Regions from separate parts of the Paenibacillus salivarius genome, predicted to be linked through region 2. Evidence: predicted binding sites of a transcription regulator. Region 2 holds the regulator's gene; each other region holds the start of a gene.
What was found. The regulator Rex, encoded in region 2, represses fermentation and respiration genes when NADH is low (regulators of the CRP and FNR family bind a similar motif). The targets are predictions, from matches to a motif close to TTGTGAAATATTTCACAA.

Region 1 (5,999 bases), 1.9 Mb from region 2:
GAACGATTTCCGCGCCGAGGAACAGCCAGAACCCGAAAATACGGTTGCTGTTCTCTTCCGAACGATACTCCAGCGGCAGCGTATGATCTAATTTCATGCCTGTTCACCCCCCAGTTTCGCTTCCGTTTCCTTAATTTCCTTCACCGGTATATGACGCCCGTGGTCACGTTCGAACGAACGAACCGCCAGCATCACGATCACTCCGATTCCTGCAATGATTGCCGGAACCCACCAGCTGAATACCATAAAGAATCCCAAGAAGAAGAAGATAATGCCCAAAATCACCGGCTGTCCGCTGTTGTTCGGCATGTGGATTTCCTCCAGGTTGCCTTTATACAGCTGATGACCGCCCTTTTTATGCTCCCAGTAAGGATCCAGGCCTTTTACCGTAGGTACAATCGCAAAGTTGTACTCCGGAACCGGGCTGTGCGTACTCCACTCCAGGGTCCGCGCATTCCACGGATCGCCCGTCGTATCTCTCGGCGCATACCGGAAGCTCCAATAAATGTTGTAAACCAGTAAAATAAATCCGATCGCAAGCCCGACCGAACCGATCGAAGCGAGCAAGTTCAACGGACCGAAGCCCGAGCTTTCCGAGTACGTATACATCCGGCGGGTCATCCCTTTAAGTCCAAGGAAGAACAGCGGGAAGAACGTAACGTTAAAGCTGATCACGATCCACCAGAAGGCGCGTTTGCCTTGGCGTTCGTTAAGCCGGAACCCGAACAGTTTCGGGAACCAGTAGTAGAAGCCGGCGATGACCGCAAATACGGTACCCGGAATCAGCACATAGTGGAAGTGGGCCACCAGGAACATCGTATTGTGGTACTGGTAGTCGGCACTCGCCATGGCGAGCATGACCCCGGTCACCCCGCCGATCGTAAAGATCGGAATAAACGCCAGGGAGTAAAGCATCGGCGTCGTAAACTCAATCCGCCCTTTTCGGAGCGTAAATAGCCAGTTGAATATTTTGACCCCGGTAGGAACCGCGATCAGCATCGTTGTAATGGAGAATACGCCGTTCACCATTACGCCATGGCCCATCGTGTAGAAGTGATGCGCCCATACAAGGAACGACAGGCCCGAAATCACGACCATACTGTAAACCATGGATTTGTAGCCGTACAGGTTTTTACGCGCGAACGTCGAGATAACCTCACTATAAATCCCGAACGCTGGCAAAATAACGATATACACTTCCGGATGTCCCCATACCCAGAACAGGTTGGCCCAGAGCATATCCATACCGCCGTTAGCCATCGTAAAGAACTGGGTACCGAACTGCCGGTCAAACATCATGAGCGCAAGCGCCACGGTCAATACCGGGAACGCAAACAAAATAATTACGCAAGTGATCAATACGGACCAGGTAAACATCGGCATTCTCATCAGCTTCATGCCTGGTGCGCGCATTTTCAGAATCGTTGCGATAAAGTTGACCCCGGTCATCAGCGTACCGATCCCGGAAATCTGCAAAGCAATGGCATAATAGTTATTGCCTACCGTCGGGCTGAATTCCGTACTTGCCAACGGGAAGTACGCGGTCCATCCGGCGTCCGGGGATCCCCCGATGACGAACGAAATGTTGAACAGCATTGCCCCGGCAAAGAACAGCCAGAAGCTGACGGCGTTAAGCCGCGGAAACGCAACGTCTCGCGCCCCGATTTGCAGCGGAACGACAACGTTCATCAAGCCGATAACAAACGGCATTGCCATGAACAAAATCATGATGACCCCGTGGGTCGTAAATATTTCATTATAGTGCTGCGCGTCCAACAGTCCGTTTTCCGGCATGGCGAGCTGCCCCCGCATCAGGAGAGCGTCAACGCCGCCGCGGAACAGCATGAGCAAAGCGCAGATGATGTACATGATACCGATCCGCTTATGGTCGACGGTCGTCAGCCATTCGCGCCACAAGTAGCCCCATTTCTTAAAATAGGTCAAGCCGATCAAGATCGCTAACGATGCGACGACAATGCTGACCATCGCAGCGTAAATCATCGGCTCGCCCGTGACGAAAAATTCGTCCCATTTCATGTCCTGCTAGCTCCCTTCTTTATCTTTAGTTGCCGTGAGAATGATCCATCTCCGAGTGGTCCATTTCCGAATGGTCCATCTCGCCGTTATTGGCGTCATGACCTTCGGAATCCGTGCTTTCCGAACCGCCGTGGTTATGTCCGGCGTTCTCTCCTTCAGGCGCAGGGCTGAAATCCAGATGCGTCGAAGTGTAAGTCTTTCTTCCGAGAATCCCCTCTTCAAGAAGGGTATCGAATTCTTGCTCCGTCAGTTCTGGAGCCGTCGATTTAACTTCTTCAATCCATTTATCGAACTCAGTAGCCGACTGAGCCAGCACTTCGAACTCCATATGGGCAAAGCCTTCGCCCGAGAAGTTCGAGTTTTTCCCCATATACGAGCCCTCGTGCTCCGCGACAAGATTCAACTTGTTCACCATATCGCTCATCGCATATTTCTGACCGCCCAACTGCGGCACCCAGAAGCTGGAGATCGGACCGTACGAATACAGTCTGAATTCAACCGGACGATGCGTAGGAATGTTTACATAGTTGACCGTCTCGATTCCTTCCTCCGGATAGCTGAAATGCCATTTCCAGTTGGAGGATGCGGCGTAAATCACGAGCGGTTTCTGATCTTCATAGCCTACAGGCACTTTTTCCACCGCACTCGTGGATTTCACGGTAACGACCGACAAAATGGCAACAATGACGACCGGAATCGCGATCCATGTGATTTCCAACCATTTGCTGCCTTCCTCATGCGGCGGTTCATAGTCGGGAGCCGCCTTCGAGGCGCGGTACTTTGTAAGCATGAAAACATACAAAACATAGACGACCAACAGAACCAGCGCCATGACCAAGATCGAGAAAATAATGACATTAGATTGTGTCTTGGCCACCGGCCCTTTCGGGTTTAATACATCCAAAGAGCTACATCCACTCAGAAGGACAAGAAGCGCTGTAAAAACAGCAAGCAGCAATCCTTTCCTTTTCATAGGATTCCGATACCCCTTTCTTATTTATGGACCTCATCACAATTAGCGGATGATTTCACAAATCAACATATAACTTCATGTTAGAGAACACCTGAAACAATAACAATTCATAGAGATAGGTAATTTTTCAATTATTTTACAGCTATGATCTATATCACTCTTCTAATCATCTTGTCCAATCCTCAAATAAGGCCATATTTGCTCAAATTCAGCCGAAATCCGCGATTTTGATAATTGTTCACAATGACCGGGTTCGACAGCATAGTTCGCAAAATTGTCATAATGAATCCATTGGTTAGTGATAATAATCACATATTTAGTGTTTTTATAAAAAAACAAAAAAAGACCCGGCTATTCGCCAGGTCCCTTTCAACGCGCAAACACACGTTACTTTCCTTTATGTTCTCACCAATTACAGCAATTCTTTGCGGAGTTGTTCCGGCGATTTCGGGGACAACAGTCCGAACGGAATATCAAATACCGTCTTAGCCCCTTTTTCTCCGGATTTGGAGAGCTTGTACACCGCGCGGGCATAAGCGACGAGCACGCTTGCCGTGAATTCCGGATTGCTGTCCAGCTTCAAGCTGAATTCGATGATCTGAGTGCTGTTTTCTCCGGTACGTCCGCTGCGGAGCACATTCCCGCCGTGCGGCATGGTGGAGTGGTTCTTTTTCAATTCCTCTTCGCTGATAAAATTGACCGTCGTGATATAGTCGGAGAAATAGTTAGGCATTTCTTTGATCTCACGTTCGATCTTCGCCTTATCGGCTCCTTCTTCTGCGACGACATAGCATTCGCGAAGATGCTTTTCTTTCGTGGCCAGCTCAGGATTTTCCCCGTTGCGCACGCGCTCTACCGCGGATTCGATCGGAATCGTGTACTGAACGCCGTTCTTGACGCCAGGTACGCGGCGGATCGCATCGGAGTGGCCTTGGCTCACGCCTTTGCCCCAGAACGTGTAGTCTTTGCCTTCCGGCAAAATGGCTTCCGCCAGCAAACGGTTCAGGGAGAACAAGCCCGGATCCCAGCCTGTGGAGATAACGCTGACATTTCCGCCTTTAACGGCAGCCGCGTCGACTTTCTCGAAATATTCGGGAATTTTCGCATGGGTATCAAAGCTGTCCACGGTGTTAAACAACGCCGCAAGCTCCGGTCCTTGTTCCGGAAGGTCGGTGGCCGAGCCTCCGCAAAGAATCAGGACGTCGATATCCCCTTTGTACTTTTCGACCTCGGAAATATGCACGACACCGTTTGCCGCATCCACATCCCCCGGTTGTCTTCTTGAAAAAATCGCACGAAGCTCAATATCGGAATTTTGCTTGATCGCTTTTTCCACGCCGCGGCCCAAGTTTCCGTATCCTACGATACCTACTTTAATGTTCGCTGCCACTTAAAGTTTCCTCCTTCAAAAAACAAGTCTACTCCCCATTTTACCGCAGACCTGCGTTATTTTAAATATCGGGAGCTTTTCCGAAATTTAGACTTCATGAACAAAAATTTGGACAAATGCGCATAAAGGCGAATTTTGAAATTTACTTGGATTTTCAAGTATACTCTTTTGTAACATATGTCATTGCATTACAATGGGGGTGTATTTTGATATTTAAAAAATGTGGAAAATCCATTTTGCCGCTGCTTCTCATTGTCGGACTATGGATTGCGGCCTTTCCCGGATTGGCATCCGCCCATGCTTCCATCGTCTCGTCTTCCCCGGCATCCGGCGAGCAATTGGATAAGCCTCCCGCTTCGATCCGGGTTCAGTTTAACGAGCCGGTGGAACGTGCTTTCTTTTCGCTGACCGTACTCGGTCCTACCGGAGAACGCGTGGATTCGGGCGACGCCCGGATCGATGAAAACCGGTCCGACCTGCTCACGGCCGGCTTAAAAACCGGACTTCCGAACGGAGCATACACGGTCAATTGGAAGGTCGTTTCAAGCGACGGCCATCCCATTTCGGGAACGTTCACGTTTCTCGTCGGCAGCGAAGGCGCCGATCAGGCTGCACCGGCTGTCGACCGGCAAGCATCGGCTTGGCCCGGATCGGGCCTGGTGATCTTCCGCTTTCTATGGTATGCGGGAATGACCCTGCTTTCGGGCGTACTGGTTTTTCATCTTATCCTGCTCCCTCGGGAATTGCGCGGAAACCCGCTTGCTTTCCGAAGCAAGCTTGTTCTTTATTCCGGCCTGGCGCTTGCCATTATCGGCATCTTGTCAAGTCTTCCACAACAGACCGCCGCTTATGCGGGAGTGACATGGAGCCGGGCATGGGACCGCAACCTCCTGCTGGACACGCTTCAACGTACCGAATTCGGAACGGTTTGGACAATCCAATTGGCGCTTCTGCTCGTATTGACGATTTTCATCGTGTGGCTGACCCGAACCGTCCATAACCGATCCGTAGGCCGAATCGTTAGCTGTCTCGCCCTGATTTTTACCCAAGGGCTTTTTATGTCAAAAGCATTTATCGGCCATGCCGCTGATGCGGAATCCCGAATCCTTGCCATTGCCGCGGATTATTTGCATTTATCGGCCTCGGCGCTTTGGCTTGGCGGTCTGCTGTCCATCTTTTTCCTGCTTCCGTCCGCAACCGGCGGAGGATACGGATTATCCGAGGCTCGACCTGAGTCATATTGGGTAACCATACGCCGCTTTTCCGGCTTCGCCGCCGGATGCGTGTCCGTGTTGCTGATCAGCGGAATTTACAGTTCCGTACTCCATGTAGGATCGATCGGGGATTTAATCCAAACCGCCTATGGCCGGGTTTTGTTGATCAAAATCATTCTTTTCTTACTGATGCTCGGTTTGGCTTTGCATGGGTTCATCCGTGGGCAAAAGCGAAACCGGCCTCTGGGGCGCGGAGTTTGGATGGAGTTTTGTGCGGGGCTTCTCGTTCTCGCGCTGGCCGCGCTGCTCTCCAACTTGCCGGCTCCTTCCGCCGGACAAATACCTGCGGGCCACTTGGAGGGAACGGTCAAAGGCTACCGGATCA
Region 2 (5,999 bases):
TCTCTTTGCGGTTCGTTGCCGCGATCAGCAAAATGCGCGGAGTTTCGGACGAATAAATACCGTCCATTTCCGTAAGCAGCTGATTGAGCGTCTGATCATACTCCCGCTGCTGCCCGCCTTCCCGCTTACCGCCGATGACATCGATCTCATCGATAAAAATAACGGCGTTCTCCTTGTTCTCTTTGGCTGCACGCGTGCGCGCCTCTTTGAACAAATCACGGATCCGGCTGGCGCCGACACCCACGTACATTTCTACGAATTCACTGCCCGACGCGCCGACAAAAACCGCGTTCGTATATTGCGCCGCCGCTTTGGCCATCAGCGTTTTCCCCGTTCCCGGAGGCCCGGTCAGCAAAATCCCTTTTATCGGACGAATCCCGAATTTTTTGATTTCTTCATGGCGCACCATAAAATCGAGCGCTTCGCGCAGTTCCTGTTTGGCGCTGTCCTGCCCGCCGATTTCGTCAAAGGTTAACGCGGCAGACCCGATTTTTTTGCGTTTGCGTTCCTGGGACGCCGTCGCGACGATGCCGCCGCGCATTTTGGCTACGGCAAACAGAGCCCCGATCATCACAAAACCGACGACAAGAGGAACGACGTTATAACCGACGAACGCCAGGAAAATCAGCAATACAGGCACAAATCCGGCCGCGATTTCAAGCATCCACTTACGCATTCGGCCACACCCCCATCGTTTGCGGAACTCTTGGCAAAATAATATACTTGCTCGCTTTACCGTCCGTCAGCGTAATATAAACATTCTTGTCGTCCATATCCGCCTTGGCGGACAATCCGCTTTCGCTCTGCTGCAGCTTGTCCAGAGTTGCCGTGATCTCCGTATAAGCTTTATTCTCCATCGCCTGGGCGATCGGGAACATGGCTTGCTCCCAAACCTGATCCAGCTTCTCGGACGAGTTCTCCTCCACGGTCAGCTTCAATTCGCGGCTTCCGATATATTTTTTGCCATCCTTCTCGATTTGACGGACCAAACCTCCAAAGTCGGAGCCCGGTTCCAAGTCGAGTTTCAAGTCTACCTTTTTTGGGGTAATATCAGCTTGAACACTTTTTACCCCTTCATAGCTGTTCACTTTATGTTCAAACGGGCTCTCCACAGCCCACTGCTTGTAACCAAACCAACCTCCAAATAAAAGGAGTGCGGATACCGCCACACTCGCCACGACAGGTCCTACACGCAATTTCACGTCACAGTCCCCCTTAATCTATATTAATTGATATCATAGGTGATATATTAAACCAACAGAATTGAGTATATCATATTATATATACGATTTCTAATGAAAGTTGTGAGTTTATTTCAAATTTTTGATAAGTAATGTTGAAGCATGCCCTCACCTTTTTGGTTGACCGGAAATATGATATACATAAACGGGAACAGCCAGAGTATGAAGTATTGGCCTGCGGAAAGGAAAGGATAAAAGATGGACAATGACGAATCGAAGAGAATCATAACTCTAATTGTCGTCGTCGTGATCAGTGTTTCGTTTGTTCTTGGCATTGGGAGTCAAGAAGGAGGAGCAGGGGCACAAGCGATCGTCACTGTATAAGGGAAACATGAATTCCGCAGGGGGGGATGACATGCCTAAACGTTCTGACAACAACAATAATAATAACAACAACAAAAATGACAAGCGGCAGCTCAATAAAGCGGATTTAGGTTTTCTGTCCGGATTAACCCCTCAGCAGCTTGCGGTCATAACCGGATTGTTAAGTCAAGCCTTACAAGTGGATTCCGTACTTATTGATAAGGACCAGAAAGTCGAAATCGTATTAGGCGGCTCACTGCGGAAGAAAACGAAAGCCGACAAATTGTTAAAGCAATTGAGCGATGTTACTGTTGGAGAAATTCTGGATTCCATAAATAATTTGTAAAAAACAAGACCCGCTTACGGACACTCTTTTCAGCGTACGTAAGCGGGTCTTTCCGGTTATCTGTTCGGCAGCGTAAATACTTCGTCCAGAACGCTACCGTCGCTGAACCGGAAAAAACGGTAGAAATGATGCGCTTTTTCCTTATAAAATAGCTGCCAAACCAACTCATTGTTATAAATTCCAGGCACCAATCTGACGATTGTTATACCTGGATAATCCGTATGAATGATCTTCCGGATCCCCGATTCGGACACCCCTTCGGAAAGGGGCTTGACGATCGGCTCTCCGCCTTCCGGAAGCCAAACTATGATTTCTTGCCCGGATTCATCCTTGCCTTCGACAACCCAGCACACACTGTCCCAAACCGATTTCCATACCTTTGTGGAAGAGACGAGCCCGGTCTGTTCTTTAGCCTGCCGGACAGCCGCTTCCTCTCCCTGCCATATATCCTGCTGAACATAAAGATAAAAGCGGTGAAGGCCAAAGAGCGCGAGCGCCAAAATCAGAATGGAGATCAGGATCCATTTGGTTCTGTTCCTCAAGCCTCTCTTCCTTTCCCCATGAACATTATCATCCGCTACGCCCTAGCGGCCAAGAAGGCTTTCGAAAGCGGCCTGTGCTTCAAAACGGACTTTTTCCTCATCCAGCGTGAGGCACATACCGTGTTTTACGACTTGTTTGCCGTTGACCCAAACATGCTCTACGTCTTTGGCTCCGCCCGAGTATACCACATGGGATATATAATCGGTACGCGGCAGGAAATGGGCCTGCTCCGTATTTACCGCAATGAAGTCGGCTTTCATGCCTGCCGCCAATCTACCGGTGTCTTGCAAATAGAGCGACTTCGCCCCGTACTCCGTTCCCATCCGCAGCGCTTCCCGTGCCGGAATGGCTGTCGGGTCACCGGAAACCCCTTTATGAATCAAAGCTGCCAACCTGATTTCCTCGAACATGTCGAGGTTGTTGTTGCTGGCCGGACCGTCCGTGCCGAGCGATACCGTAACCCCGGCGGCAAGCAGTTCCGGAACGCGGGCGACGCCGCTGGCCAGTTTGAGATTGCTGCCCGGGTTGTGGGAAACGGCCACCTTGTTAGCAGCCAATATTTCGATTTCCTCGTCGTTCAGATGAACGGCATGAGCGACCAATGACGGACGGCTGAACAACCCAAGGTTCAGCAAATGCTGAACCGGCCGTACTCCGTAATCCGCCACATTTTGTTCCACCTCTGCCCGGGTTTCCGACATATGCGTATGTAGCGGCAAATCCAGGTCATGCGCCGCCTGAACGATTTTTTCGATATAGTCCGGCGGACAGGTGTAAGGAGCATGCGGCGACATCATCGTCGTAATCCGTCCGTCCGCCTTTCCGTGCCAGCCTTTGGCGAACGCAATCGCGTCTTCCAGTTTATGCTGCTGCACATCCGGCGGGCACAAGCCGATCACTCCGCGCGTGAGCACGGCTCGAATGCCCGACTGCTCCACGACGGAAGCTACCTGATCCATATGATCATACATATCCAGGAAAGTCGTCGTGCCGCCTTTCAGCATTTCCAAGACGGACAACGCAGTCCCCCAGTATACATCATTGCCGGTAAATTTCGCTTCCATCGGCCACATTTTGGTTTGCAGCCACTCCTGCAGCACCATGTCGTCCCCGTAACCGCGCAGCAGCGACATCGCCGCGTGCCCGTGCGTATTGACCAGCCCCGGGAGGAACAGCAAGCCTTTGCCGTCAAAGGTTTCCGCTCCCTCCACGCCTTCCGGGCGCTGCTCTCCGATATAAGTAATGGTACTGCCTTCGATCAACATGTAACCGCGGATGACCGGTGTTTCCCGGTCAGGCACCGCGAAGGTTCCGTCTTTAATCAGCCACTTTCGTGTCATGTTCTTTTAATTCCTTTCCGCCATCCAGATAGTAAGCCAAGCTCATAAGATCGGTTGTGAAATCGGCCGCATGTACGCGCACGTCTGAAGGGACCTTAAGAATAATAGGAGCAAAATTCAAAATCGCCCCGATTCCCGCGGCAACCAGTTGATCAGCCACACGCTGAGCCTCCGGAGCGGGCACCGTGATAATACCGATCCGAATTTGCTTGTTTTTTACGGTTTCCACCAGCTCATCAATCGGCTGAATCGTTATATTGTTGATTTGGCTTCCGATTTTGTCCGGAGAAGCGTCAAAAACAGCGACGATTTTCATCGTATCCTTCAAGTAAGCATTGTAGTTGGACAGCGCATGCCCGAGGTTACCGGCACCGATTAAGGCCACGTTGATCTGCTGGTCCAGGTTCAAAATCTGGCGGATCTTTTCGATCAAGTAGGAAACGTCATAACCGATTCCCTTGCGGCCAAAGTCCCCGAAATAAGCAAGATCCTTGCGGATTTGAGCAGGGTTTAAATCGAGCTTTTGACCGAGCTCCTGTGAAGACACCGTCGGGACTTCCCGGCGGCTGAGCTCATTTAGAAAGCGTAAATACACGGGTAATCTGCGCACCACGGCATCCGAAATTTTTTCCGACTTCATTATATATTTCCCCCTCATTGGTACGATTTGAACAACGATTACTGTCCGTCTTCGGCGTCCAGCCATTCCGATATGCGCGGAACCATCTGCGTAAGCGGCATATGCTCCATCTTCGGTCCGGGCAAGGAATACAAAAAGTATTTACCGTAGTATGATTCAAGGATGCGTGTATCATAAACAACCACGATGCCGCGGTCTTGAGAAGAACGGACCAGTCGTCCGAAGCCTTGCTTAAATCGGATGACGGCTTGCGGTACGGACAGCTTCATGAAAGGATTTTTCTTTTCCTGCTGAAGCCGTTCGCTCTTCGCTTCCACGAGCGGATGGTTGGGCGGCTGAAAAGGCAGTCGGACAATCGCGAGACACGTGAGAGCTTCCCCGGGGATGTCCACCCCTTCCCAAAAACTGCTTGTGCCTAGCAATACGGATGCTTCTTGCCCTTGAAAACGGCGGGTCAGCTTGGTTCGGCTACCGCTGTCCATGCCTTGTCCGATCACGGTTATGCCTTCATCCGCCAGAAGTTCCTTCAATGGGTCGTACACCTGCCTCAACATCCGGTAGGAGGTGAACAATACCAGCATCCGTCCTTTGGTTTTGGCCGCCGTATCCGCAAGGGAGCGTACCAGGGTGTTCACAAAGTGGTCGTCGCCCACGTTCCCCTTCACGCTCGGAAAATCCCGCGGAATGACAAGCAATGCCTGTTCCCGGTAATTGAACGGGGAGGGGAGCATCGACGTAATCAGCTTTCCCTGCTCGGAGGCATCCGTCAAGCCCAATTGGTCGATCATATATTGGAACGATTTATCGACCGATAAAGTAGCAGAGGTCATGACTACGCTTTTTTTCACATCAAAGAAATAGCCCTTTAACTGCGCGCTGACATCGATCGGAACGGCAAAAATTTGCAGCGATTTGCTTCGGAAATTGCCGTTTCCTTCGATCCAATACACGGTATTGATATCCTCAAGCTTCATGAAGAAACGCAAGGCGTCGCGTTCGGTTCCAAGATCCTTAAGCAGCCCGTTGATATCCGTGATCAGGCTTTCGTAGCCCAAATCCTGTTCGTCGTCCTTCAATTCGGCCAAAAGTTTTTCGCCTTTTCGCAGGACATCGCCCAGCGTGACGTAAATCTGGTTTTCCAGAGCGACGAGCGCGTCCCAACCCTTTGGTTTCTTGTCCGGTCTAAGCCGATAAACGAATTGGCCCGGCTCTCCCGGCGGAGCATCTCCGCGTTCCGGCATAAGCGCAAACAACTGCTCCGACAACCGGTCCCAATGTTCTTTCACATCGAGCAGGGAAGGATACAGATTGTCTATGACGGAACACCACTCCGCGGATTTTTCGGCGCCCGATTGCTGGAGCATGGTTCTCAGGTTCGGGAATTGCCCCGTTTTGCTGTCCTTATAAAGCCGTGTAAGCGTATGAACCACCGTGAAGTATTTCATTTGCAACCCGAGATGTTTTCCCGCCACATCCTCCAAATGATGCGCTTCGTCAATGACGAGCCGCTCATAGGCGGGAAGCAGCTGGTGGCCTGCCTGAATGTCCGTGAATAGCTTGGAATGGTTCGTAATGACCACATCCGC
Region 3 (5,999 bases), 2.5 Mb from region 2:
CGCGTCCGTGTGGCGATGCCGGAAAGCCGCTGCAGCAAATTGAGGGCCAGCCTTTCTCCCGTCAAAATGCTATGGGTGCTTCCTTCGACTTCGGCAAGCACCGTTCCTTTGGCGACCGTCTGACCGTCCTTCACAAGCGGAGTGAAGGTCAGCAGAGGGTCCACCACTTCAAACACGAGCTGGGCGACCGGCATGCCGGCAATCACGCCAGCGTCTTTGGCATGGATGATTCCTTTTGATTCGTGACCTGCAGGAATCGTAACGCCGGTCGTCACGTCGCCGGAGCCCACGTCCTCTTTAAGCCATAAACGGATCGATTCAACCAGGTCTTCATTATATCCATTTAACATCATCGCTCTAGTTCCTCCAACATTCCTTTTTCCCGATGTCTCAACAGGTGTTTGCGCCAATTCGCATCATCCCGTTCCGGAAAGTCTTCCCGGTAATGTCCGCCGCGGCTTTCCTCGCGAGCCAGCGCAGACTCGGCAAGGACAAGGGCGCATGTCAGCATATTGGCGAATTCCAGCTCCTCGCGGGTGTGAAGCGCCGCCCGGAAGATCGGCAGCTGCCGCCGTAATTCATCCAATCCCTTGAGCAGCCCGTCTTTGCTGCGTCGTAATCCGACCTGCCGGACCATCACCTTTTGCAGCTTCAGGCGCCGCTCGACGATCGGCTGCATCACCGGTTCTAACCGATGGTCTTGGCAGGCTACGCGATCTCCGGTTTTCGAAAGCGGCTCCAGCTGACGAATGCGCTCGATGATTCGGTGTCCGAACACGATCGCTTCCGACAACGAGTTGCTCGCCAGGCGATTTGCGCCATGCACGCCGGTGGATGAAACTTCCCCGCATGCGAACAAACGGCTTACATTGGTCTCGCCGTGATCGTCCGTGCGCACGCCTCCCATCATATAGTGTGCAGCCGGGGCCACCGGAATCCAATCCGTCGTCATATCGAGGCCATAACCGATGCATGTTTCGTAAATCGTCGGAAAACGGTGTTTGATCGTCTCCGGCGACTCATGCGTAATATCGAGATAAACGATGCTCGCTTTCGTCAGTTCCATTTCGCTCACAATCGCTCGCGCCACGATATCCCGGGGCGCCAGCTCCAAGAGCTCATGATATTTCTCCATGAACCGCTCGCCATGGATATTCCTCAGCACGGCCCCTTCACCGCGAACCGCCTCCGAAATCAGGAATCGAGGCGCGCCGGGATAACAGAGCGAGGTCGGATGGAACTGGATAAATTCCAAGTCACGGATGATCGCCCCTGCCCGGTAAGCCATCGCCACCCCGTCGCCCGTCGCCACTTCCGGATTCGTCGTGTAACGGTATAGCTGGCCTCCGCCCCCGCTGCACAGAATCGTCGCGCCTGCCCTCAGAAACATCCGCTCGCCGTCCGGCCGTTGAACCAATGCCCCCAGGCATTCTCCATCCTCGGTGATCAGGTCAATCGCAAAGTGATCGTCCCAAATGGTGATATTGGCATGGCCAGCCACCTGTTCCGACAGCGCGCGGACGATTTCGTATCCGGTGGCGTCACCGTTTGCGTGCAAAATCCGGCGATGGCTGTGCGCGCCTTCTTTGGTGAGCGCCAATTCCCCGTTCTCCAAATCGAAAGCGGTCCCCAACGAAATTAATTCCTTAACCCTGTTGGGTCCTTCATTGACGAGAATGTTCACCGCTTCGGTCTGACACAGACCCGCCCCCGCCATCAGTGTATCCTCCAGATGATAAGCCGGGGAGTCCTCCTCGGAAATCACCGCCGCGATTCCCCCCTGGGCATAGCGGGTGTTGCTTTCCATCAAGGATTTCTTCGTAATCATGATGACGCGGCGATCTTCGCTGGCCTTGATGGCCGTATAGAGGCCTGCGATCCCTGACCCGATGACGATGACGTCGGTATCGACGACCGGCAGTTGCTTTACATCGAAATCAACCAAAAATTGTGGTATCATTGCGGATTCACCTGTCTTGAACAGAGAGTAGCGCATGCTACTTTACTTGTAACATGCGCTCTAATGAAGCTCTGGCCTTGTCGGCGACGGCCGGGGGAACATAGATTTGCGGCTGCATCGTTTCCAGGCATTTGACGAGCTTTTTCAAGTTATTGACCTTCATATTCGGACATACGAGGAACTTGGTCGCAAAATGGAAGCTCTTATCCGGGCTATCCTTCCGCAGCTGATAACCGGTTCCGTCCTCGGTCCCTACGATGAACTCCTTGGCGGATGAATTTTTGCAATATTCCAAAATCGCGGTAGTACTTCCTACAAAGTCTCCCATGGCAACTACTTCGGGGCGGCATTCCGGGTGTACGACAAACTCGGCGTTCGGATACTTCGCCTTCATTTCGACGACATCCTTGACCGTGAGCATATCATGCGTGTTGCAATACCCTTCCCAAATAATCAGCTTCTTGTCCGTATGCTGCTGAACATAGTGGCCGAGGTTTTTGTCCGGTACCCAAATAATCTCATCGGCGTCCACCGAGTTGATTACTTTCACCGCATTCGAGGACGTACAGCAAATGTCCGTCTCCGCTTTAATTTCCGCGGAAGAGTTAATATATGTGACGACCTTGGCATTCGGATGCTGGGACTTCAGCTTCCGCAAGCCGTCCACGTTTACCATGTCGGCCATCGGGCAGCCCGCCCGTTCGTCCGGAATCAGGACCGTCTTGTTCGGAGCCAATATTTTTGCGCTTTCTCCCATAAAATGAACGCCGCAGAATACGATCGTTTCCGCATCGGTTGAAGCCGCTTTTTGAGCAAGCAAAAAAGAGTCGCCGCGAAAGTCGGCTACTTCTTGAATTTCGTCGCGCTGATAATAATGCGCCAATATAATGGCATTCCGTTCCTTCTTAAGCTGTAAGAGTCTCTCCTTCAGTTCGCGGTTCATTTCCGCCTTCCGCTCCAGTGCTAGAGCTTCCACCTGACATCCTCCCCTGTATGCGACGCGGGTCCTTACCGCGTATCTCTCTCTTTTCCGCATCTCATGATATTGTGCAAAAATACGCATACTTTTTCACATCGTATCCAATTTCACACGTTGTGTTTAACATTTAATTTACACATTGGAATTCGGACTGTCAATGAATCCCGCCAGGTTGATTAAAATTTAAAATTATTCCACAGGTCTACGGTGGCAATTTACAGATTGTTATTCATACACATTCCCGCTAAAGGCAGTAAATCAACACCTTATGGTCGGTTTTTCGTACATATTCCTCGCTAAAACTCAAAAATAGCACTTTATGGTCGGTTTTTCATACATATTCCCTGCAAAAGCCGGTAAAACAGCACTTTATGGTCGGTTATTCATACACATTCCATATAAAAACAGTGAAACGGTACTTTGAGGTCGACATTTCATACACAATCGACCTTCCACCGTCGGTCTCTCGTACATATTCCTCCCGTACAGGCATCCCATAAGATTGTCCATTATCGGTTCCGCTTTGTTGACCGTCGCTGATCACCGAGCGTACAAAAAAACCGGAGGACGCTTTCGTCCTCCGGTTTATCTTCACCTTATACGGTCGGCGTATTTCCGCCGTTTCCTTGCCCGTTGTTACCGTCACGATCATCGCGAACCGTACCCTCCGGCGCATCGACCGTCGGGTCATTCGAGACATCATTCGTGCTGCTGCCCGGAATGTCGTTCGGGATATCCCCGGAAGGACCTGTAGGTGCGGGATCTTCGGTTTTGCCTTGGATCCGGACACGTACATCACCGATGTTGTCCACGATCGGTTCGCCCGGTTCGGAAGAGCCGCTTCCGTTGCCCTCATCATTCCCTGCATCGCCCGCCTCAGGCAATCGACCATTCTCGATCAATTCCTTGATTTGCTCCAGCTCCAGCGTTTCCACTTCGAGCAAGGTTTCCGCAATGAGGCGAACTTGGTCGGCATGCTCGGTCAACAGCTTCTTACAACGGTCATACGACTCGTTGATGAAGCGCTGCATTTCCTGATCGATCTCGTAAGCGATTTGATCGCTGTAATTTTGCTCATGTCCGAAATCGCGGCCCAGGAACACTTGGCCCTGCGAAGTTCCGAACTGCATCGGTCCGAGCTTCTCGCTCATCCCGTATTCGACGATCATGCTGCGCACAATGCTTGTTGCCTGTTGGAAGTCGCTATAAGCGCCCGTGCCGATTTCGCCGATAAACAGCTCTTCCGCCACGCGTCCGCCCAAGAGTCCCGTGACCTTGTCAAGCAGCTCTTGCTTCGTGACCAGCATCCGGTCTTCCTTCGGCAGCATAATTACATATCCGCCCGCACGTCCGCGCGGAATGATCGTTACTTTATGAACCATATCGGCATGCTCCAGGAAGTATCCGACAATCGTATGTCCTGCTTCGTGGAATGCGACAATCCGTTTCTCGCGGTCGCTGATCACGCGGCTGCGTTTCTCCGTGCCGACGATAACGCGGTCGATCGCTTCATCCACCTCGCGCATGGATATATCCTTGCGGTTGCGGCGAGCAGCCAGCAAAGCCGCTTCGTTCAGCAAATTCTCCAAATCGGCGCCGGTAAAGCCGGTCGTCCGTTTGGCGATAACGTCGAGGCGTACGTCTTTAGTAAGCGGCTTGTTGCGCGCATGCACCTTCAATACCGCCTCGCGGCCCTTCACATCAGGACGGTCGACCGTAATTTGACGGTCAAAGCGTCCCGGACGCAGCAAGGCCGGGTCGAGAATATCGGCGCGGTTCGTCGCCGCGACGATGATGATGCCTTCATTGCCTCCGAAACCGTCCATCTCAACCAAGAGCTGGTTGAGCGTCTGCTCGCGTTCGTCATGTCCGCCGCCGAGTCCGGCGCCGCGTTGACGGCCCACAGCATCGATTTCGTCGATGAAAATGATACAAGGCGCGTTCTTCTTCGCATTCTCGAACAAATCCCGAACGCGGGAAGCACCGACACCGACGAACATTTCCACGAAGTCGGAACCGGAAATGCTAAAGAACGGCACGCCGGCTTCCCCGGCAACCGCCCGGGCAAGCAACGTTTTACCTGTCCCCGGAGGACCTACGAGCAGAACGCCTTTCGGAATCCGGGCGCCGACAGCGGCGAATTTCCGAGGATCCTTAAGGAATTCAACGACTTCCACAAGCTCCTGCTTTTCTTCGTCCGCTCCGGCCACGTCCTCGAACGTAACCTTCTTCTTCTCTTCATTATAGAGACGGGCCCGGCTCTTGCCGAAGTTCATCACTTTGCCGCCGCCGCCCTGCGCCTGATTGAACAGGAAGAAGAACAGAATGAACATGATGGCGAGCGGAACGATCGAAGTCAGGAAGGTCAGCCAGATGCTCTCTCCCTGCATTTTCTTCCAGTTCAGCTCGAAGCGGTTCGTTTCGCTAAGGTCCGTAATCTCCTTAAGGACATTTTGGTCGTAAGGGATATAGAGCGAGAAGTTCGTCGTTTTCGCTTCTCCGACCTTCTCTCTATACTTACCGGTCACATAGTATGCGTAACCGTCAAATTTGCCGGTCATTTCCTCAATGTTGTTACTCTTCAGTTGCTGACGAAACTCATCATACCTAGGGGTGACGGTTGCCTCATTTCCGCTATTGAGGAATTGGACGATGCCCACCACGACTAAGAAAAGTATCAAATAAAAACCAGAATTCCGGATGAACCGATTCATCCCCTACCTCCTCTCAAAACCTTAAGTTATTTTATCATAGCCGAACGCGCCTTTCAAAAAACACGGATTCGGCCCCGGCCTTAGCTGCGGCCGGCAGGATTAACTGGTGTAAATTTCGGGTTTCAGCACTCCGACAAAGGGGAGGTTCCGGTATTTCTCGGCATAGTCCAGCCCGTAGCCGACAACGAATGCGTCAGGGATGACGAATCCCGACCAATCCGCCTCCAGCTTCACGCTACGGCGAGCCGGTTTGTCAAACAGGGTCGCGATTTTAATCGAATTCACTTTCCGACGTTCCAGCACATCGATCAGGTAACTCAACGTGAGGCCGCTGTCGATAATATCT
Region 4 (5,999 bases), 300 kb from region 2:
AATTTGATGAGGAATCCACATTCTGTCCTTAATTAGTTCCATCACTAAAAACAATAAATCTCTCGATTCCTTTGAATACCTATAAAGGTTAAGCAGTGCATTTGCATCAAATACGAATGTGCATTCGTTCCATAACTGTTTAAATTCCTCTTCAGTTGGAGTGTAAAACCCCGAGAATAATGATTTCATCTTTCCCCTCCACTATCCGACGATTATTACCAATTCGACATATAATTAAGTATTCCTTTTAAAACTATAACTATAAAAAATGCTCGCTAGATGATCGATGATCGACAATATCAATAAAATGTTTTTGTGGCACGACACACCAAAGTGGTATATGGAAGAATTAGCCCATTTTAAAGAGGAATGGCCGGGCAAATGTGATAAATTTGCAAGAAAATCTAATTTAGTTCAATGTAGTTACTTAACGTCTAAATTCAAATGAATAAAACCTTCGTTTTGTCCCCAAATTGTCCCCAGATGCCTATTTCAAGGTGGATACCAATGCAGACAAAAAGAAAAGAACCCTTGTTACACAAGGGCTCTCGGCTATGATCTGTAGTGGGCTCGAACCACTGACCCCCACCCTGTCAAGATGGTGCTCTCCCAGCTGAGCTAACAGATCGTATAAAATTGGTGAGTACAAGAAATATCTTACCAAGGGGGCAAGCAGTTGTCAATCCTTTTTTCTCAAAATTGCCGGATAAATTTATCGTCTTGAAGCAAAAATAAGCAAATACCGAGTTCGCAGGCATCCGGTGGGATGACAACATGTACTGGAGGAAGCTGTACCGATGTTGAAACTTAAACCAGCACTTGCGATGGCCCTTGCCTTCGCCATTACTTTGCCGTCATTAAGGGCCGAGGCTAACCCGGCCTCCCAGTTCAAGGACCGTAGATATTATGAAGAACGGGGAGACATCGTATGGGAGGTACCCACCGATCAGAAGTATATTGCATTGACGTTCGACGACGGACCTGATCCCCATCAAACGGTAGAAATATTGAAGATTTTGGAGAAGTACCAGGCAAAAGCAACCTTCTTCCTGATCGGCAATCGAGTTGAGGAGCACCCGGAAATTGTCCGTCAAGAATTGAAATTAGGCCATGAAATCGCCAATCATTCCTTCTCCCATCCTTCATTTCGGGGTATCTCCTCCAGCCGGATGGATAAAGAATTGGCGAAAGCCCAGGAGGCCATATTCAAGGCGACAGGTCAACAGCCCGCCCTCTTCCGTCCTCCCGGAGGGTATTATAACGATCGTATTATTTCCCTCTCCAAACAACATCATCTGCAAATGGTGTTATGGTCCTGGCACCAGGACACTCAAGATTGGAAGGCGCCCGGGGTTAACAAAATTGTGAGCAAGGTGTTGGATAAAACGCGAAACGGGGATATTGTCCTGATGCATGATTTTGTCCACAACAGCACGCAAACCTTAAAAGCTCTGGAAATCATTCTTCCGGAGTTAAAAAAGCAGGGCTTTTCCTTTGTCACGGTATCCGAGCTGCTTTCGCATAAAGTCGCGCCGAAAGGCCATATTAAAGCCAGCCATTAACACCGCAAAAATCCATCGGCCTGCGGATGATTCATGATGACTCCCGCAGGTTATCGGTTTACATAGATCAGCGGAAAGGATGGATCAAAGATGAAAAAGGAACAAGAAGAATATAAAGGCCTTGGTTACGGCCCTGGTGTCGATCCCATACCGGTTCCCAAAAATCCGACATCTTCCACGGACATGATTGAGGATGTCGTTGATGAGATGTTGAATGGCCATGAAGAAAAGTCCGCCGCACATCAAGATCAAACAGCCGAGTCCCGCCAAAGTAACAACAGCAAAAATAGATAGTACAGAACAATGAAGAGAGCCTCTCGCCCCTTAGCGAAAGGCTCTTAAAAATTTAATAATAAAAATTTAATCATCTGTGATTTAAATCACATACCATGTGAAATTTATCACTTATAATAAAGACATCAAGATGATCATCCAACAAAAACAAATCAAAAACTAATCCATAGGAGTGATACATATGTTTAACAACTTTCTCAGAACAAACAAATTCGCAATGTGGTTCCTTACCGTGCTTCGGATTTACCTTGGTTACGAATGGATCACGGCCGGATGGCACAAAATTACGGGCGGATTCGACGCCGCCGGATTTTTAAACGGGGCAATCGCCAACAGTGCCGGTGATCATCCCGCCGTACAAGGCTGGTGGGCCGCATTCCTCGAGCATTTCGCTCTTCCGAACGTAGACCTCTTCAACGTCCTTGTACCTTACGGCGAGTTCCTGGTCGGTCTCGGACTCTTGCTCGGCACATTCACCACTTTCGCAGCCCTGATGGGACTTGTGATGAACGCCGCGTTCCTCTTCTCGGGAACCGTAAGCACCAACGCCCAAATGCTGCTGCTTGAAGTGCTTGTCGTCGTCGCTGCCGCCAATGCCGGTAAAATCGGACTTGACCGCTACGTTCTTCCTTATCTGCGGAACCTTTTCCGCAAAAACAAAGCGGACGAAACGGTTGCTGACACACCAAACCCGAACATGAAAATGAAACATACTGCCTAACTCAATAATTGTGAAATGAATCACCATTATAAAGAAAAAACTAACCATAGGAGTGATAACTATGTTTAACAATTTCCTCAGAACAAACAAATTCGCAATGTGGTTCCTTACCGTGCTTCGGATTTACCTTGGTTACGAATGGATTACGGCCGGCTGGCACAAAATTACGGGCGGATTCGACGCCGCCGGATTTTTAAACGGGGCAATCGCCAACAGTGCCGGTGATCATCCCGCCGTACAAGGCTGGTGGGCCGCATTCCTCGAGCACTTCGCTCTTCCGAACGTAGACCTCTTCAACGTCCTTGTTCCTTACGGCGAGTTCCTGGTCGGTCTCGGACTCTTGCTCGGCACATTCACTACTTTCGCCGCCCTGATGGGACTTGTGATGAACGCCGCGTTCCTCTTCTCGGGAACCGTAAGCACCAACGCCCAAATGCTGTTGCTTGAAGTGCTTGTCGTCGTCGCTGCCGCCAATGCCGGTAAAATCGGACTTGACCGCTACGTTCTTCCTTATCTGCGGAACCTTTTCCGCAAAAACAAAGCGGACGAAACGGTTGCAAGTACGAATCCGAATCCGAAAATGAAAGTTAAACATACCGCATAACGAAATAGCACCTATAAGCAAAAAAGCCGGGGATCATTCCCCGGCTTTTCTCCATAACTGGTAGCAGACGGCTGCGACACATCCTCCGGCCAAAAAGCCTCCCGCAATGTCGCTTACAAAGTGCACGCCCAAGTACATTCGGCTGACTCCGATCAAGACGACGACGATCATGGCCAGGATCCCGCAATTTCTAACCCATCCTTTTCGCGAACGCAATAGCATCAAGGCCAGCAGACCGTAAAACGCTGCCGAGACCATCGCATTGCCGCTCGGAAAGCTGAACCCGTCCGGTTCCACCAGATTCTCCCACAATACCGGGCGCTCCCGGTGGTACAAGGCTTTCAGCCCTTTGTTGAGAAGCCATCCGGCAACCAGGCCGACCGTCAGCCAAACGGCCGACTTCCATTTGCGAAGCCATAATGCGCCGATCAATACAATGACAAAGATAATGACATAACCCATGGTCGATCCAAGCCCCGAGAACGCCTTAACCGCCGGATTTAACCCATCCGCTCTTAGGTTAAAGAAAAAATCCCCGACGGCCCAGTCAATCTCCTTAACCGCATCCGTATGTATGCCCATCCCTAAGACGACAAAGCAGACAGCCAGGACCGCGGCCGTAACCCAACCTTTCAATACCCGTTTCCTCCCCTTCGGTTATCCTCGCTCCCATGCAAGCTCAAACGCCTCCAGCCGATGATTCGGCGGAACTTCCGGTCCGAGCTTGCCAAAAACGCGCTCTATGCTTAAAATTTGCGATTCATGGGCTGCAAGCGCTCTGCGTTTCACATCCCATTTCCCCGCTTCTTCAATGACCAACAAGCTGGAAGATTCAGCCCCATACGTACCCATTCGATTATAATACAATTTTTGAACCGAAGGGGCCCTACCGTCAAACAATACTTGGTTGACCGCATGATGAATCACGATATGATCCGCATGACCGGAAATGCCGTCCTCCGGAAAAGTAACGACCATTTCGGCCTGATGACGCACCAGGAAATCGGCGATTTTATCCTGCAAAAGTGCGGGATCCACTTCTTTCAGCTTACCGTCCCCCATGCCAAGCTGCTCAATCACCTGAATGCCCAATATTTTTCCTGCGTTCTCCAGTTCGATTTCCCGCTTTGCCGCCAGTTCTTCCCGGGTCATTTCACCCAGACGTCCGGTTTTCCCCGCATCTCCCCGCGTGGCCGTCAGCAATACGGGAACACCGCCCTCGTCGGCAATTTGCCGGATCAAATAAGAACAACCGAACGTTTCGTCATCCGGATGAGCATATATGAACGCTACGGTTTTATTTTTAAACATGATAGACTGCCTCCTCGGATTTTTCCGTAATATTAACTATACTTACTATACTTTTATATTGACTAAGATAACATATTTCAATACAATGCAGTAGAATCCAATATATATAGGTGATCTACCATGAGTCAAACAAAAGATTTGTCCACACGCGACCGAATCCTGCAAATGATGAAAACCTCCGGTCCGCTAAGCACCAAAGAAATTACAGACCGGCTCGGGATTACGGAAATGGCGGTTCGGCGCCATCTGGGCACGATGGAACGGGACGGATTGATCGAGTCGAAAATGGTACGCAAAACATCAGGGCGTCCTACCGCGGTCTATGGCCTCACCGAACTTGCGGAGGGCATGTTCCCGAAGAAGTACCATACCTTAACCCTTGATCTGCTCGGCGAACTGGAGAACGAATTCGGCAAAGAGTCGGTAAACCTTCTCTTCGATCGCCGTAAACATAAATTGACGCGACTGTACGAATCCGAAATGGCGGGAAAGGACCTTCCCGAAAAAGTGCAGAAGCTCGCCGAGATCCAAAACGAAAACGGCTATATGACCGAATGCGGGCAAAACGAGCAGGGCGATTATGTCCTCATGGAGCATAACTGTCCGATTTCGCAGATCGCGAACCGTTACAATCATGCCTGCGAGTGCGAGCTGAAGCTGTTCGAATCGCTGCTGGATACGAAGGTCGAGCGCACGGAATGCCTGGCCCAAGATGGCCAAAGATGCGTCTATGTAATTAAAAGATAAAAAATGCACAACCTCCTGGCCTTCTTTACAGGCTGCAGGAGGTTACTTTTTATATTTCGTCAAAAGCCTTCAGCTCTTGTTCTATCGTTTGCCGGATTAATGAAATGCATTCTTCCGTGGTCTTGGCGAATACTTTTTTCCCGTTAACCATCGCATAAGGTCTGATTTTGCAAAGGCCGCATAAATTTAGACAGTCCAGGCGAAGCACCGCAATTTCCGGGTACTCCTCCTCCAGCTGCTCCAGCTCCAATGCGCTCATCAAATTGCTGTCGCATACTTCGACGACCACGATGCCCATACCCAATTGACTTCACCCCAACTATTTTAAAAATAAAGCAAAAGCTTCAACCGATGACTCATTATGATGAACCTGAAGCGGTTTGTCAATGCCTTGGACGACATTTAACATACTTAACATACATCTATGTTGACTAAGTAATCGGAGATAATTATAATAGGGAGTGTTAAAAAAATCATTACATATTCTATGGAGAGGATGATAAAAAATGGCACATCAATTACCAGCACTTCCTTATGCCAACAATGCACTTGAACCTCATATCGACGAGCAAACGATGATGATTCACCACGACCGTCATCATAATACTTACGTAACGAACCTGAACGCGGCTTTGGAGTCCGCGCCTGAGCTTCAATCGAAATCCGTTGAAGAACTGATCGCGGATCTGGACAACGTTCCTGAAAGCATCCGTACCGCGGTTCGCAACAACGGCGGCGGACACGCCAACCACTCCCTGTT

Region 1: qoxA (cytochrome aa3 quinol oxidase subunit II) is a predicted target of Rex. The motif match lies at 3,054-3,071, and genes of this name have one in related genera.
Region 3: nadA (quinolinate synthase NadA) is a predicted target of Rex. The motif match lies at 3,006-3,023, and genes of this name have one in related genera.
Region 4: ACSFXJ_RS09900 (DoxX family membrane protein) is a predicted target of Rex. The motif match lies at 1,952-1,969, and genes of this name have one in related genera.

What each region holds. Positions count from the first base shown of each region.
Region 1 covers NZ_CP195592.1:610,967-616,965, reverse strand. The annotation lists gene qoxC (cytochrome aa3 quinol oxidase subunit III) at 1-97, opposite strand, end outside; gene qoxB (cytochrome aa3 quinol oxidase subunit I) at 94-2,037, opposite strand; gene qoxA (cytochrome aa3 quinol oxidase subunit II) at 2,063-3,010, opposite strand; gene ACSFXJ_RS02720 (diaminopimelate dehydrogenase) at 3,423-4,400, opposite strand; gene ACSFXJ_RS02715 (copper resistance protein CopC) at 4,607-5,999, shown strand, end outside.
Region 2 covers NZ_CP195592.1:2,515,511-2,521,509, reverse strand. The annotation lists gene ACSFXJ_RS11400 (AAA family ATPase) at 1-676, opposite strand, end outside; gene ACSFXJ_RS11395 (hypothetical protein) at 669-1,202, opposite strand; gene ACSFXJ_RS11390 (hypothetical protein) at 1,597-1,890, shown strand; gene ACSFXJ_RS11385 (cell wall elongation regulator TseB-like domain-containing protein) at 1,947-2,432, opposite strand; gene ACSFXJ_RS11380 (amidohydrolase) at 2,475-3,773, opposite strand; gene ACSFXJ_RS11375 (redox-sensing transcriptional repressor Rex) at 3,751-4,413, opposite strand; gene dinG (ATP-dependent DNA helicase DinG) at 4,452-5,999, opposite strand, start outside.
Region 3 covers NZ_CP195592.1:61,096-67,094, reverse strand. The annotation lists gene nadC (carboxylating nicotinate-nucleotide diphosphorylase) at 1-353, opposite strand, end outside; gene nadB (L-aspartate oxidase) at 350-1,960, opposite strand; gene nadA (quinolinate synthase NadA) at 1,998-2,936, opposite strand; gene ftsH (ATP-dependent zinc metalloprotease FtsH) at 3,536-5,653, opposite strand; gene hpt (hypoxanthine phosphoribosyltransferase) at 5,753-5,999, opposite strand, start outside.
Region 4 covers NZ_CP195592.1:2,219,731-2,225,729, reverse strand. The annotation lists gene ACSFXJ_RS09920 (PIN-like domain-containing protein) at 1-189, opposite strand, end outside; tRNA gene ACSFXJ_RS09915 (tRNA-Val) at 556-628, opposite strand; gene ACSFXJ_RS09910 (polysaccharide deacetylase family protein) at 798-1,562, shown strand; gene ACSFXJ_RS09905 (hypothetical protein) at 1,653-1,856, shown strand; gene ACSFXJ_RS09900 (DoxX family membrane protein) at 2,038-2,577, shown strand; gene ACSFXJ_RS09895 (DoxX family membrane protein) at 2,639-3,181, shown strand; gene ACSFXJ_RS09890 (phosphatase PAP2 family protein) at 3,215-3,817, opposite strand; gene ACSFXJ_RS09885 (PIG-L deacetylase family protein) at 3,839-4,492, opposite strand; gene ACSFXJ_RS09880 (helix-turn-helix transcriptional regulator) at 4,613-5,239, shown strand; gene ACSFXJ_RS09875 (DUF1450 domain-containing protein) at 5,289-5,537, opposite strand; gene ACSFXJ_RS09870 (superoxide dismutase) at 5,746-5,999, shown strand, end outside.